4 regions of the Streptomyces sp. NPDC034084 genome follow, and region 1 is predicted to be linked to each of the others. Evidence: riboswitches for the same ligand, from Rfam matches in the RefSeq annotation. Region 1 holds a riboswitch; each other region holds the start of a gene.
What was found. Region 1 has a riboswitch for cyclic di-AMP ahead of ACZ51I_RS09325 (M23 family metallopeptidase). Riboswitches for the same ligand answer to the same signal wherever they lie in the genome.
Positions count from the first base shown of each region.

Region 2: another riboswitch for cyclic di-AMP. It lies ahead of ACZ51I_RS18570 (M23 family metallopeptidase); the one in region 1 lies ahead of ACZ51I_RS09325 (M23 family metallopeptidase).
Region 3: another riboswitch for cyclic di-AMP. It lies ahead of ACZ51I_RS30360 (M23 family metallopeptidase); the one in region 1 lies ahead of ACZ51I_RS09325 (M23 family metallopeptidase).
Region 4: another riboswitch for cyclic di-AMP. It lies ahead of ACZ51I_RS05820 (LysM peptidoglycan-binding domain-containing protein); the one in region 1 lies ahead of ACZ51I_RS09325 (M23 family metallopeptidase).

Region 1 is NZ_JBVISK010000002.1:866,361-869,394, reverse strand. Features, by position in the region: gene ACZ51I_RS09340 (helix-turn-helix domain-containing protein) at 1-364, shown strand, start outside; gene ACZ51I_RS09335 (DUF6126 family protein) at 398-553, shown strand; gene ACZ51I_RS09330 (tyrosine-protein phosphatase) at 561-1,382, opposite strand; cyclic di-AMP (ydaO/yuaA leader) riboswitch at 1,755-1,911, shown strand; gene ACZ51I_RS09325 (M23 family metallopeptidase) at 1,914-2,867, shown strand; gene ACZ51I_RS09320 (SGNH/GDSL hydrolase family protein) at 3,028-3,034, shown strand, end outside.
Region 2 is NZ_JBVISK010000005.1:20,974-24,007, reverse strand. Features, by position in the region: gene ACZ51I_RS18575 (PP2C family protein-serine/threonine phosphatase) at 1-774, shown strand, start outside; cyclic di-AMP (ydaO/yuaA leader) riboswitch at 987-1,151, shown strand; gene ACZ51I_RS18570 (M23 family metallopeptidase) at 1,163-2,275, shown strand; gene ACZ51I_RS18565 (aldo/keto reductase) at 2,328-3,034, shown strand, end outside.
Region 3 is NZ_JBVISK010000011.1:127,372-130,405, reverse strand. Features, by position in the region: gene ACZ51I_RS30365 (GntR family transcriptional regulator) at 1-351, opposite strand, end outside; gene ACZ51I_RS30360 (M23 family metallopeptidase) at 543-1,313, opposite strand; cyclic di-AMP (ydaO/yuaA leader) riboswitch at 1,326-1,488, opposite strand; gene ACZ51I_RS30355 (M16 family metallopeptidase) at 1,689-3,034, opposite strand, start outside.
Region 4 is NZ_JBVISK010000002.1:73,230-76,263, reverse strand. Features, by position in the region: gene ACZ51I_RS05825 (phosphoribosyltransferase family protein) at 1-1,097, shown strand, start outside; gene ACZ51I_RS05820 (LysM peptidoglycan-binding domain-containing protein) at 1,081-1,980, opposite strand; cyclic di-AMP (ydaO/yuaA leader) riboswitch at 1,985-2,132, opposite strand; gene ACZ51I_RS05815 (DUF6197 family protein) at 2,521-3,034, shown strand, end outside.

The sequences.
Region 1 (3,034 bases):
CGTCGTCCGGGCCGACCGCTCCGAACCCGTCGAGGCCGACGGCTGGGTCTACCGCCAGGCCGGCGGGGCCGGGCGCGCCCTCCAGTGCCTGCGCGTCCACGTGCCGCACGCCACCCGGGCCGACATCGTGCGCGTCCACCCCGGCGAGGAGTGGATCCACGTCCTGGAAGGGCGGGTGCGGCTCGCGCTCGGCGGGGCCGTCCACGTCCTCGATCCGGGGGACAGCGCGCACTTCGACTCGCTCACCCCGCACCGGATCGGGGCCGACACCCCCGGCGGGGCCGAACTGCTCTTCGTCCACACCCTGATGCAGAGCCCCGCCGCCGAGCTGTGTCTCGGCGACGGGACCCCGCACCGGCGCTGACGTTCCGTGATGATTCCTCAGGAAAGGACCGACATGTCCGAGAAGTCCGTACCGGTCACCGGCGAGGAGCGGGGTGAGGGCAAGTTCCCCAAGGGCCTCGTCCTCCGCCTCTTCGCCTACCTGATCGCAGGCCACCTCTTCGCCGGCTTCCTCTACCTGCTCTTCACGCTGGGCGGGCAGAACCAGTAGGCCGGGATCACGCCTCGGTGAGCAGCCGCTCGCGGAGGCGCTCGCGGGTCTCCGGGGCCAGCCGCAGGCCCTCCGAGAAGTAGGCGTCCATCGAGCCCCAGGTCGCCTCGATCGTGTCGAAGGCCGCGCGCAGATACTCCACCCGCGCGTCGAAGAGCGGGCTGAGCAGCTCCATCACCTCGGGCGACATCGCGTCCGGGGCGGTGGAGCTGCGGCGCACCTTGTAACGGCGGTGCGGCTCGTTGGACTTCACGTAGTCGGCCTCGATCGCGTCCCGCTCGACGCCGACCGCGAGCAGGGTGATCGCCACGGCGAGTCCGGCCCGGTCCTTGCCAGCCGCGCAGTGCATGAGGGCCGGGACGCTCTCCTCCGCCATGGAGTGGAGGATCAGGCTGTGCTCCGCGGCCCGCTCCACCACCATCTTCCGGTACGAAGCGGACATGCGGGCGGCCGCCTTGCCGTCGCCGAGGACCTCCCGCAGCTGCGCGGTCTCGCCGTCGCGCACCAGCCTCCAGAACTCCTTGCCGTCGGCCGGGTCGTTGAGGGGTATGTTCACGTTCCGCACGCCGGGCAGCTCGACGTCCGCACCCTCGACCCTCCGGTCCGCCTCGTTGCGGAAGTCGAAGACGGTGTGCAGGCCCAGCGAGGCGAGGAAGGCGGCGTCGTCCTCCGTCGCGTGGGCGAGATGGCCGCTGCGGAAGAGGCGGCCCGGACGGACGGCGCGCCCGTCCGTCGTCGGCAGGCCGCCCACGTCCCGGAAGTTGCGGACCTCCGCCAGCTCGGGCTCGGCGGCTTCGGCGGGCGGGGTCTGCGGCAGCTGCTGCGTCACGGCTGCTCCTGTTCTGTCGATCGGTTCCTGGGGCAATCATCTCGGGTGAGGCCCCTGGAACACACCCCCTCGCACGGGAATGGGTGATCTGTCCGTATTGAGGAGTTCGAGATAACCCGCCCCGGTTGCAGGGGAGATGGGGATCGACGCGTGAGCAGCGTCATAACCGTGACGGACCGTGCCTGATCGTCTTTTCCAAATACCCCCGGCAAAAGGGGATCCGGGGACCGCCCTCCACGGAGGGTGACCGGAATTCCGACCGGATATCGCGTCATCCGGGAGCGCGGGAAAACTGTGGCTTGTTCGCGCCGACCCCCCTCGTCTAGCGTCGCGCTCAATCCGGACGGACCGCCGAATCCTGCCACCGACCGGAATCCGCACTCACCCGTACAAGGCAGGAGCGGGGGACCCAGGTAAGTCGCCGATCCCTCGAAGAAGGACGGCTCGGGGTGAAGTCGCGTGTCCACGCGACCGGACATCTCCAGTCCGAACCCGACAGCTCACCTCGCAGGCGCCGGAGAGGAATTCGCCATGCCCGCGAAGGGTAAGCACCGCCGCACCAAGTCCAACCTCCTGACCCGCGGCATCGCCGCAGCCGGCACCGGAGGCGCCGTCGTCGCCCTCCCGCTCCTCGGAGCCACCGGCGCCCACGCCGCCGAGCAGGCCGCCCCGGCCGCCGCTCCCGCCCAGGTGAAGGCCGCCGCCGTCCAGGCGGCGCCCGCCACCGCGAAGGCCGCGCCGAAGACGTACTCCGTCGTCCGGGGCGACTACCTGTCGAAGATCGCTGCCGAGCACCACCTCGCGGGCGGCTGGCACCGGCTGTACGAGGACAACCGCCGGGTCATCGGCGAGAACCCCTCGCTCATCCTGCCCGGCATGAAGCTCACCCTCGGCGCGAAGAACAGCGCCAAGGCCGCCGCGCCGAAGGCCGCGCCCAAGAGCACGCAGAGCTCCGGCAAGAACGGCGACACCCCCCGCGCCTCCCGCGGCGGCGAGCGCCCCTCGGCCCCGGCCGCCGCCGAGGCCACCACCACCGCGTCGTCCGCCGCGGAGTCCTCGCCGGCCGGTACGACCTCCTCCTCCGGCTGGGTCGCCCCGGTCAGCGGCGGCATCTCCACCCCGTACCGCGCCGCGGGCTCCATGTGGTCCTCCGGCTACCACACCGGTGTGGACTTCATGGCCTCCACCGGCACCACCGTCGTCGCGGTCGGCCCCGGCACCGTCTACTCCGCCGGCGACGGCGGCGCGTACGGCAACCAGGTCGTCATCCAGCACGCCGACGGCACCTTCTCGCAGTACGCCCACCTGTCCTCGATCTCCGTCTCCGCCGGCCAGGCCGTCAGCGGCGGCCAGCAGATCGGCCTCTCCGGCGCGACCGGCAACGTCACCGGCCCGCACCTGCACTTCGAGATGCGCACCGGGCCGGAGTACGGCTCGGACATCGACCCCCTGGCCACCCTGCGCCAGCACGGCGTGAACATCTGACGGAACGTCAGTAGCGCTTTTTCCGGAGGCCCGGCACGTACGTGCCGGGCCTCCGGCGTATTCCGGCTTGGCGGAATCTTTATCGGTGGCATATGTCACCCACCGTCAACCCCTCCTTACGGTCGCGTAAGTCACAGGCCAGGAGGAAGGATGTGCTCCCGTGGCAG
Region 2 (3,034 bases), on a different contig from region 1:
CGGATCGGCGGGCTGCAGTGCGCGGCGCGGTACGAGGCGGCGCAGGCCGACGCGTTCATCGGCGGCGACCTGTTCGCCGTCCAGGACACCCCGCACGGCGTGCGGCTCGTGGTCGGGGACGTGCGGGGCAAGGGGATGGACGCGGTCGAGGCCGTCGCCGTCGTCATCGGGGCCTTCCGGGAGGCGGCCGAGCAGGAGCGGACCCTGGAGGGCGTGGCGCAGCGCCTCGAACGGGCGCTGGCCCGTGAGGGCACCCGGCGGGACGGGCTCGACGCCGTCGAGGGGTTCACCACCGCCGTCCTGGCCGAGATCCCGCGCTCCGACGGGAGCGGGACCTTCGACGGCTTCGTACGGGTGGTCAACCGCGGGCATCCGCCACCGCTGATGCTGTACGCGGACGGGAGGCTGGACCCGCTGGAGCCGGGCGAGGCGGCGCTGCCGCTCGGGATGGGCGAGCTGGCCGCGTGGCCGGACCGGGCCGAGGCGCGGCCGTTCCCGCCGGGCGCGACGCTACTCTTCTACACGGACGGACTTTCGGAGGCGCGGAACGCGCAGGGCGTCTTCTACGATCCGGCGGCGCGGCTCGCCGGCCGGATCTTCCCGGGTCCCGAGGAGCTGCTCGACGCGCTCGTGGGCGACGTACGGCTCCACACGGGCGGCGGGTCGACGGACGACATGGCGCTGCTCGCGCTGAGCCGCCCGGCGACGGGGCAGCCCGAGCGGCGCCGGACGATGCCGGTGGTGCCCCCGGGCCGGCCCCGTCACCAGGCGTAGTCGAAAGGTGTCCCTGCGATAACAATTGACTTAACGTCAGATCTCGGGGGTTTCGTCGAATCCGCGACCGGTCTCACTGAAGGGGCCTCAACTCGGGCGATAGCCCCCTAATTCAGTAGATGATCAAGGGGAACGGCTTGGAATCGGGACCCCGTGTCTATTAACGTTCGATAACGCAGCGCGGTCGTCCCAGCCGTCGCAAGAGACGGCACCGTGCGCACGCGCCGAATCCTGAAAAGGAACCGGGGAACCACCACTTGGGGTGAATCGGGCCCCTCCGCACCCGTGCGTGTCACGCACCCGTGCGGTCGAGCCCGTAGGAGACCTTCCTGCTCCGAACCCGTCAGCTAACCCGGTAGGCGAGAAGGAAGGAAAGGAGCGCGCCCACGTGGCGTCCAACACCCCCGCACCCGAAGCCCCCTTCGATGCCTTCGGTAGCGGTGCGGCCCCCTCCGCCCCCGGCACCGAGTGGAACCCCACCGAGGGATCCCTCCGCGCAGAGAACCGCGCCGGCGGCCGGCACCGGGTCGTCAAGCAACGCTCCAACTTCGCCCGCTCCTCCACCGTCCTCGGCGTCGGCGTCATCGCGGCCGTCGGCGCGGGCGGCCTCGCCACCGCGCAGGAGAAGCCCCCGGTCACCATCTCGCTGCCGGACCTCCCCGACCTGGACCTGCCGGACGCCGGCGACCTCCCCGGCGTCGGCGCCCTCCTCGCCGAGGAGGAGGCGGCGCCCGTCTCCGCGGCCCGCGCCAACCCGAACCCGCTCACCGCCGCCACCTACGCCACCGCCGCCGACGAGCACACCGGGCGGGCCGAGCAGGCCACCGCCACCGCGGCCACCGCCCCCGCCGCGGGCGAGGCCCTGCGCGCCCGCATCCTCCAGCAGGCCGAGCAGCAGCAGGCCTCCGCTGATGCCGCCGACAAGGCCGCGGCGGAGAAGGCCGCCGCCGAGAAGGCCGCCGCGGAGGCCGAGGCCAAGGAGGCCGCGGCGGAGAAGGCAGCCGCCGAGGCGAAGGCGAAGGCCGAGGCGGAGGCCAAGGCCAAGGCGGAAGCGGAGGCCAAGGCCAAGGCCGAGGCCGAGCGCCTCGCCCAGCTCGCCGCCAGCTACTCGCTGCCGGTCTCCTCGTACACCCTCACCGCCACCTACATGCAGTCCGGCTCGATGTGGTCCTCCGGCTACCACACCGGCCTCGACTTCGCCGCCCCCACGGGCACCCCGCTCAAGGCGGTCCACGGCGCGACCGTCAAGTCGGCGGGCTGGTCGGGCTCCTACGGCTACCGGATCGTCCTGGAGCTGGAGGACGGCACCGAGGTCTGGTACTGCCACCTCTCGTCCATGACGGTCGGCGCCGGCCAGACCGTGGGCACCGGCGAGACCATCGGCCGCGTCGGCGCCACCGGCAACGTCACGGGCGCCCACCTCCACATGGAGGTCCACACGCCCGGCGGCGACGGCATCGACCCGGCGTCCTGGCTCCGCTCCAAGGGCCTCTCGCTCTGATCCCCGCAGCCCGTACGGAATAGGCCCGGCGGCGGAGACCGTTGACCGACGCATGACGTCTCTCCGCCCGCTGGGCAGCTCCGACCTGCACGTCTTCCCCGTAGCCCTCGGCGGCAACGTCTTCGGCTGGACTGCGGACGAAGCCACGTCCTTCGCCGTCCTCGACGCCTACGCCGCCGCCGGCGGCAACTTCGTCGACTCCGCCGACGTCTACTCCGCCTGGGCCGAGGGCAACCAGGGCGGCGAGTCCGAGACGGTCATCGGCCGCTGGCTCGCCTCCCGGGGCAACCGCTCCGACATCGTCGTCGCCACCAAGGTCGGCGCCCACCCCCACTTCAAGGGCCTGTCCGCCACCACGATCAAGGCGGCCGCGGAGGAGTCGCTGCGCCGTCTCGGCACCGACCACATCGACCTCTACTACACGCACTTCGACGACGAGACCGTCCCGGTCGAGGAGATCGTCACCGCCCTCGACCAGCTGGTGAAGGACGGCAAGGTGCGCGCCGTCGCCGCCTCCAACATCTCCGCGGAGCGGCTGCGCGCCTCCCTCGACTTCGCCGAGGCGGAGGGCCTCGCCCGGTACGTCGCCCTCCAGCCGCACTACAACCTGGTCTCCCGCGACACCTACGAGGGCCCGCTCCTGGAGACCGTCGAGCAGGCCGGGCTCTCCGCCGTCCCGTACTACGGGCTCGCCGCCGGCTTCCTCACCGGCAAGTACCGTCCCGGCGCCGACATCGACAGCGTGCGGGCCTCCGGCGC
Region 3 (3,034 bases), on a different contig from region 1:
GCGCCTGGCCCGCTCCTGCCCCAGCCTGACCAGGCCGCGCAGCACCTTGAGGTGCGCCTCGGTGCGCCGCTGCGCCGCCCGCGCGGCCCCCAGCGGTTCGAGCAGCGCCCGCATGTCCAGCAGATCGGCCGCCTCCTGCTCGGTCGGCTCCGCGACCTGGGCGCCCGCGTGGCGGCGGGTGACGACGAAGCCCTCGGACTCCAGGGTGCGCAGCGCCTCGCGGACCGGGACGCGGGAGACGCCGTACCGGCGGGCGAGCTGCTCCTCGGTCAGCCGGCCGCCCCGCTCGAACACGCCGGAGACGATGTCGTCCCGGATCGCCGTGCATACCGAGTGCGCGGGAATGCGCATGTCCGACCTCCGCCTTGGTCCGCGCGAGACAATTCGACCGGCGCCTGTTCCGCGCCCGATCCGCGACTCTATTGCAGCAGGCCGGGATTTCCGATGCCCCGACGGAATTCATGGGCGTCTTTTGGTCAGCGAAAAGCCCCGGCTCAGTACGAGCCGGGGCTTTTGCGACGCGGTGTGCGGCGGGGTCCGGGTCAGACGGTGACGCCGCGGGCGCGGAGGTACGCGACGGGGTCGATGTCGGAGCCGTACTCGGGGCTGGTGCGCGCCTCGAAGTGGAGGTGCGGTCCGGTGGAGTTGCCGGTCGAGCCCGAGATGCCTATCTGCTGGCCCGGCTCGACGGTCTGCCCGACGTGGACGCCGATGGAGGAGAGGTGTCCGTACTGGGTGTACGTGCCGTCGTGCATCCGGATGACGATGTTGTTGCCGTACGCGCCGCCCCAGCCGGCCTCGACGACGGTGCCGGAGCCGACGGAGACCACCTGGCTGCCGTAGGCGGCGTGGAAGTCGACGCCGGAGTGGCTGCCGGAGGACCAGAGCGAGCCGCCGGTCTTGTAGCCGGTGGAGACGTACGAGCCGGCGACGGGGAGCTGGAAGGAGGCCAGGCGGCGGCGCTCGGCCTCGCGGGCGGCCCGCTCGCGCTCCAGCCGGACCTCCTTGGCGCGGGCCTCGGCCTTGCGCTTCGCCTCGGCCTCGGCCTTCGCCTTGGCGATGGCCTCGAAGGCCTCCTGCTCCTGGGCGGCGGCCTGGGCGTTGATCCGGTCCACGAGGGATTCCTCGGAGATCACCTGGGTGAGGCCGGTGTCCTCGACGGAGCGGTTGTCCGTGTCGGCGGCGAGCGCCGGGGAGGCGAGGGTTCCGATGACGCCGGTGGTGGCCAGCGTCGCGGCGCCGGCGATGCCCACGCTGCGGCGCGCCATCCGGCTCGGACCACGATGCTTCCCGGTGGCACGGGTGAACGCCATGAAGGGGCTGATCCTTTCCTTCCTTCTCGCCTACCGGGTTAGCTGACGGGTTCGGAGCAGGAAGGTCTCCTACGAGCCCCTCCGTCGAGACGAAGGCGCCCGATTCACCCCAGGGACTACGTGGGTCCCCGGCTCCCCAGGCTCGCGCCTGACGGGGACTCGGCGATGACTGTCCGGTGCCGCGGTTGCGGCACGTGCAACTGACGAACAGCCGCACCGACGCTATGCGGATCGTCTTTCAATCACCAACCAGACGCGCCTTTTGTAAGACATGCCACAGGGCATACGATCATGGTTGCTCTCAATACGGACATACGGTAAGACCCCGACGAACGATGCCGTCGGGGTCTTCCCGTCGTCGCGTCAGGGCCGGAATCAGCCCGTCACGACGGTCACTTCACCGATGCCGAGGGCGCGCACCGGCTCCGCGATCTGCGCCGCGTCGCCGACGAGCACGGTGACGAGCCGGTCGACCGGGAAGGCGCTGACCACGGCGGCCGTCGCCTCGACGGTGCCGGTCTCGGCCAGGCGCGCGTACAACTGGGCCTGGAAGTCGTCCGGAAGGTGCTGCTCCACCTGGTCGGCGAGCGTCCCGGCGACGGAGGCGGCCGTCTCGTACTTGAGCGGCGCCACCCCCACCAGGTTCTGGACGGCCGTCTCGCGCTCGGCGTCGGTCAGGCCGTCGGCGGCGAGGGTGCGGAGCACCTTCCAGAGGTCCTCAAGTGCCGGGCCGGTGTTGGGGGTGTCGACGGAGCCGCTGATGGCCAGCATCGCGGCGCCGTTCCCCCCGGCGTCCGAGCGGAGCACCTGGCCGAAGGCGCGCACGCCGTACGTGTAGCCCTTCTCCTCGCGCAGGACCCGGTCCAGACGCGAGGTCAGGGTGCCGCCGAGGCAGTACGTGCCGAGGACCTGGGCCGGCCAGACGCGGTCGTGCCGGTCGGGGCCGATCCGGCCGATCAGCAGCTGCGTCTGAACGGCGCCGGGACGGTCCACGATGACGACCCGTCCGGTGTCGTCGGCGGTGATCGGCGGCATCGGTAGCGGCTCGGCCGGCTCACCGGTCCAGGCGCCCAGCGTCTCGGCGAGGACCTTGTCGAGGTCGACGCCGGTCAGGTCTCCGACGACCACGGCCGTGGCCGTGGCGGGCCGGACGTGCGCCTCGAAGAAGGCGCGGACGGCGGCGGCGTCGATCGCGGCGACGGTCTCCTCGGTGCCCTGGCGCGGCCGTGACATCCGGGACTCGGCCGGGAACAGCTCCTTGGAGAGCTGCTTGGCCGCGCGGCGCGCCGGGTTGGCCGTCTCGTGCGGGATCTCGTCGAGGCGGTTGCGCACCAGGCGCTCGACCTCGGTGTCCAGGAACGCCGGGGCGATCAGGGCCTCGGAGAGCAGGCCGAGCGCCTTGGGCAGCCGGGAGACCGGGACCTCCAGGGAGACCCGTACGCCCGGGTGGTCGGCGTGCGCGTCGAGCGTGGCGCCGCAGCGCTCCAGCTCGGCCGCGAACTCCTCGGCGCTGTGCTTGTCGGTGCCCTCGGAGAGCGCGCGGGCCATGATGGTGGCGACACCGTCGAGACCGGCGGGCTCGGCGTCCAGCGGGGCGGGCAGGAAGATCTCCACGGCGACGACCTGCTGGCCGGGGCGGTGGCTGGTGAGCACGGTCAGACCGTTGTCCAGCTTCCCGCGGTCCGGGGCCGGGAAGGCCCACGGCCGGGCCGCGCCGGGCG
Region 4 (3,034 bases), 790 kb from region 1:
TCGGCGAAGGTGGCGTACGGGTGCTCAACGAGCGGGTGCTCCGGGAGACCCACGTGGGCGACCGCGACCTCGCCGCCGTGGAGGAACGGGAACTCGCCGAGCTCGACCAGCGCGCCCAGCGCTACCGGGGCAGCAGGCCGACCGTGCCCCTCGAAGGCCGGACGGTCGTGGTGGTCGACGACGGGCTGGCCACCGGGGCCACGGCACTGGCGGCCTGCCGGGTGGTCCGGGCCCGCGGCGCCGCGCGGATCGTCCTCGCGGTCCCGGTGGCACCACACGGCTGGACGGCCCGCCTCGGCGGAGAGGCCGACGAGACCGTCAGCGTGCGCACGCCGGAGCTGTTCTACGCGATCGGGCAGTTCTACCGAGACTTCTCGCAGACACCGGACGCCGAGGTCATCGCCTGTCTGGACCGCAACAGGGCCGCGCGGGATCCCGTCGTGCGGGACACGGACGTGCGGATCCCGATCGCCGACGTCACCCTCGGCGGACGGCTCGCGGTGCCCGAGGGCGCCGGCGGCATCGTCCTGTTCGCCCACGGCAGCGGCAGCAGCCGCCACAGCCCCCGGAACCGGTCGGTCGCCGCGGTGCTCAACCGGGCCGGCCTCGGGACGCTGCTCTTCGACCTGCTGACCGAGTCGGAGGCCGCGGACCGCGCGCACGTCTTCGACACCCCGCTCCTCGCCGGGCGGCTCGCCGGGGCCACGCAGTGGCTGGCCGGTCGGCCCGAGAGCACGGGACTGCCGCTCGGCTACTTCGGCGCGAGCACGGGCGCGGCCGCCGCGCTGTGGGCGGCGGGCGATCCCGCGTCCCCGGTGAGCGCCGTCGTCTCGCGCGGCGGCCGACCGGACCTCGCGGCCGAGCACCTGGCCCGGGTGCGCGCCCCGACGCTCCTGGTGGTGGGCGGCGCGGACGCGCTGGTCCTGGACCTCAACCGCCGGGCCCTGGCCCTGCTGCGCTGCGAGAACCGGCTCGCCGTCGTGGAGGGCGCCGGCCACCTCTTCGAGGAGCCGGGCGCCCTGGAGGAGGTGGCGGGCCTCGCCACCTCCTGGTTCACCGAGCACTTCCGGCGGCAGGGGGTCAGTACGCCCCGTTGACGTTGTCGATGGAGCCGTAACGGTCGGCCGCGTAGTTGCACGCGGCGGTGATGTTGGCGACCGGGTCGAACAGGTCCATGGACGTTCCGGGCACGTGGTAGGCCAGGAAGGTCGGCTCGATGACCTGGAGCAGACCCTTCGAGGGCGTGCCGGCGGCCGCGTTGGAGTCCCAGAGGTTGATGGCCTGGGGGTTTCCGGACGACTCGCGCATGACGTTGCGGAGGATCCCGTCGTAGGAGCCGGGGATGCCGTGCTGGCCCATGATGGCCAGCGACTCCCGGATCCAGCCGTCGAGGTTGTCGGCGTAGTTCGTGGCGGCGACCGGGGCCGCCTTGACGGGTGCGGCGGGGGCGGCGACGGCCGGAGCGGCCTGCGCGGCGGAGGCGCCCGTGTGAGTGGCGGCGGGGCCGGCCGACCGGCGCTCGGAGCGGCTGGCCCGCTCGGTCGTGGCGGACTTCTTCGCCTTGGCCTTCGCCTGGGTCGGGACCGTCTTCGCGGAATCCCGACGAATCGTCAGTTCGAGACCCGGGTGAATGAGTGACGGATTGTCACCCACTGCGCTCTGGTTGGCACGGTAAAGGCTCTTCCAGCCGCCCTGAATTCCCTTCTTGTGGGCGATCAGGGAAAGCGAGTCGCCACGCACGACGGTATACGTGCGGGCGGCGGCCGGAGCCTTGGCCGCGGCCGGCGCGGCGAGGGCGGCCGGCGCCTGGGCGGCGGGGGCCTGTGCGGCGATCTCCGGGGCGCCGGCCACGGGCGCGGCGCCCGCGACGGCCGGGGCGATGAGCGGCAGGGTCAGCGCGGCGCCACCCGTTCCGACCAGGGCGAGGCCGCGGGAGACGGGGCTGCGGCGGGGGCGGCGGTGCTTACCGTGTGCAGGCATGGCGGTGTCCTCTCCGGCGCCTGCGGGGTGAGCTGTCGGGTTCGGACGGGAGATGTCCGGCCGCGCGCACGCGGCTTCACCCCGAGCCGTTCCGGATTCCGGGCCGGCGTATTCGTGGGTCCCCCGCTCCTGCCGTCGGGTGAAAGGGAGGTGTGCCGAGCGGCGGCAGGATTGGGCGGTCCGCTCGAATGGAGGTGACCGTAGGCCAGTAATGCGACGAATAACAAGGGGAGAGGGGCAGGCGAATGGGAAAATGGATCACGGAATTCGGCCAATTCAAGATCCATGCCGTCCGGAAGACTCCGAACTTCCTTGCGGCATACGGGAGGGGGAGAGGTGTCGACGGAAAGCGGGGTGGCTTGAGTGAGTCGCGTCACCCGGAGTGCAATGTCCGCATATGGACCTTAATTCCGGGGTGAGCGAATAGCCGGAAAATATGCGCAACGGACTGCCCTTCGGGGCGACTCTCCGGAGGAGTGGCAAAAGTAGCAAAAGCGACATTCGTCTTGAAAGATGGAGGCAGTCGACCCAGGAGCACCCATGCCACCCTCCGCCTCCCTCCTCACCCCCGAAGCCCCCGGCACCCCCGACGCCCTCGACCGGGAGGCCGCCGCCCTCTACGAGAGCGCCACCTGGCAGCGGATCGTCACGGACTGGACCGCCCCCGAGGAGGCGCAGCCGACGGGGGAGGGCTGGCGGGAGCTGCTCAGCGTGCCCGTCGAGCGGCTCGTGGCCGACGCGCTCGCCGCCCTGCCGCCGGAGCTCCCCGCCGAGCGCCGCATCCCGGGACGGCTCGGGGCCCTGCTCCCTGACCGGCTGCACACCTGGCGCCGCATCGGCCAGGCCGAGCTCCGTCCCTCGGTGCATCTCGGCTACGCGCGCCTGGTGCTGACGGAGTGGGGCTGGCAGAACGCCCCGTACAAGCTGCGTGACGCGCGGGGCGCCCGATGTGTCTGCGGCGCCCTCCTCGCCGCCCACCGGCTCGGCTACGGCGGCGCGGACACCATGAACGAGGCGGCCGCCTGGATCATGACCGAGCTGCGGTCGCGCGGTT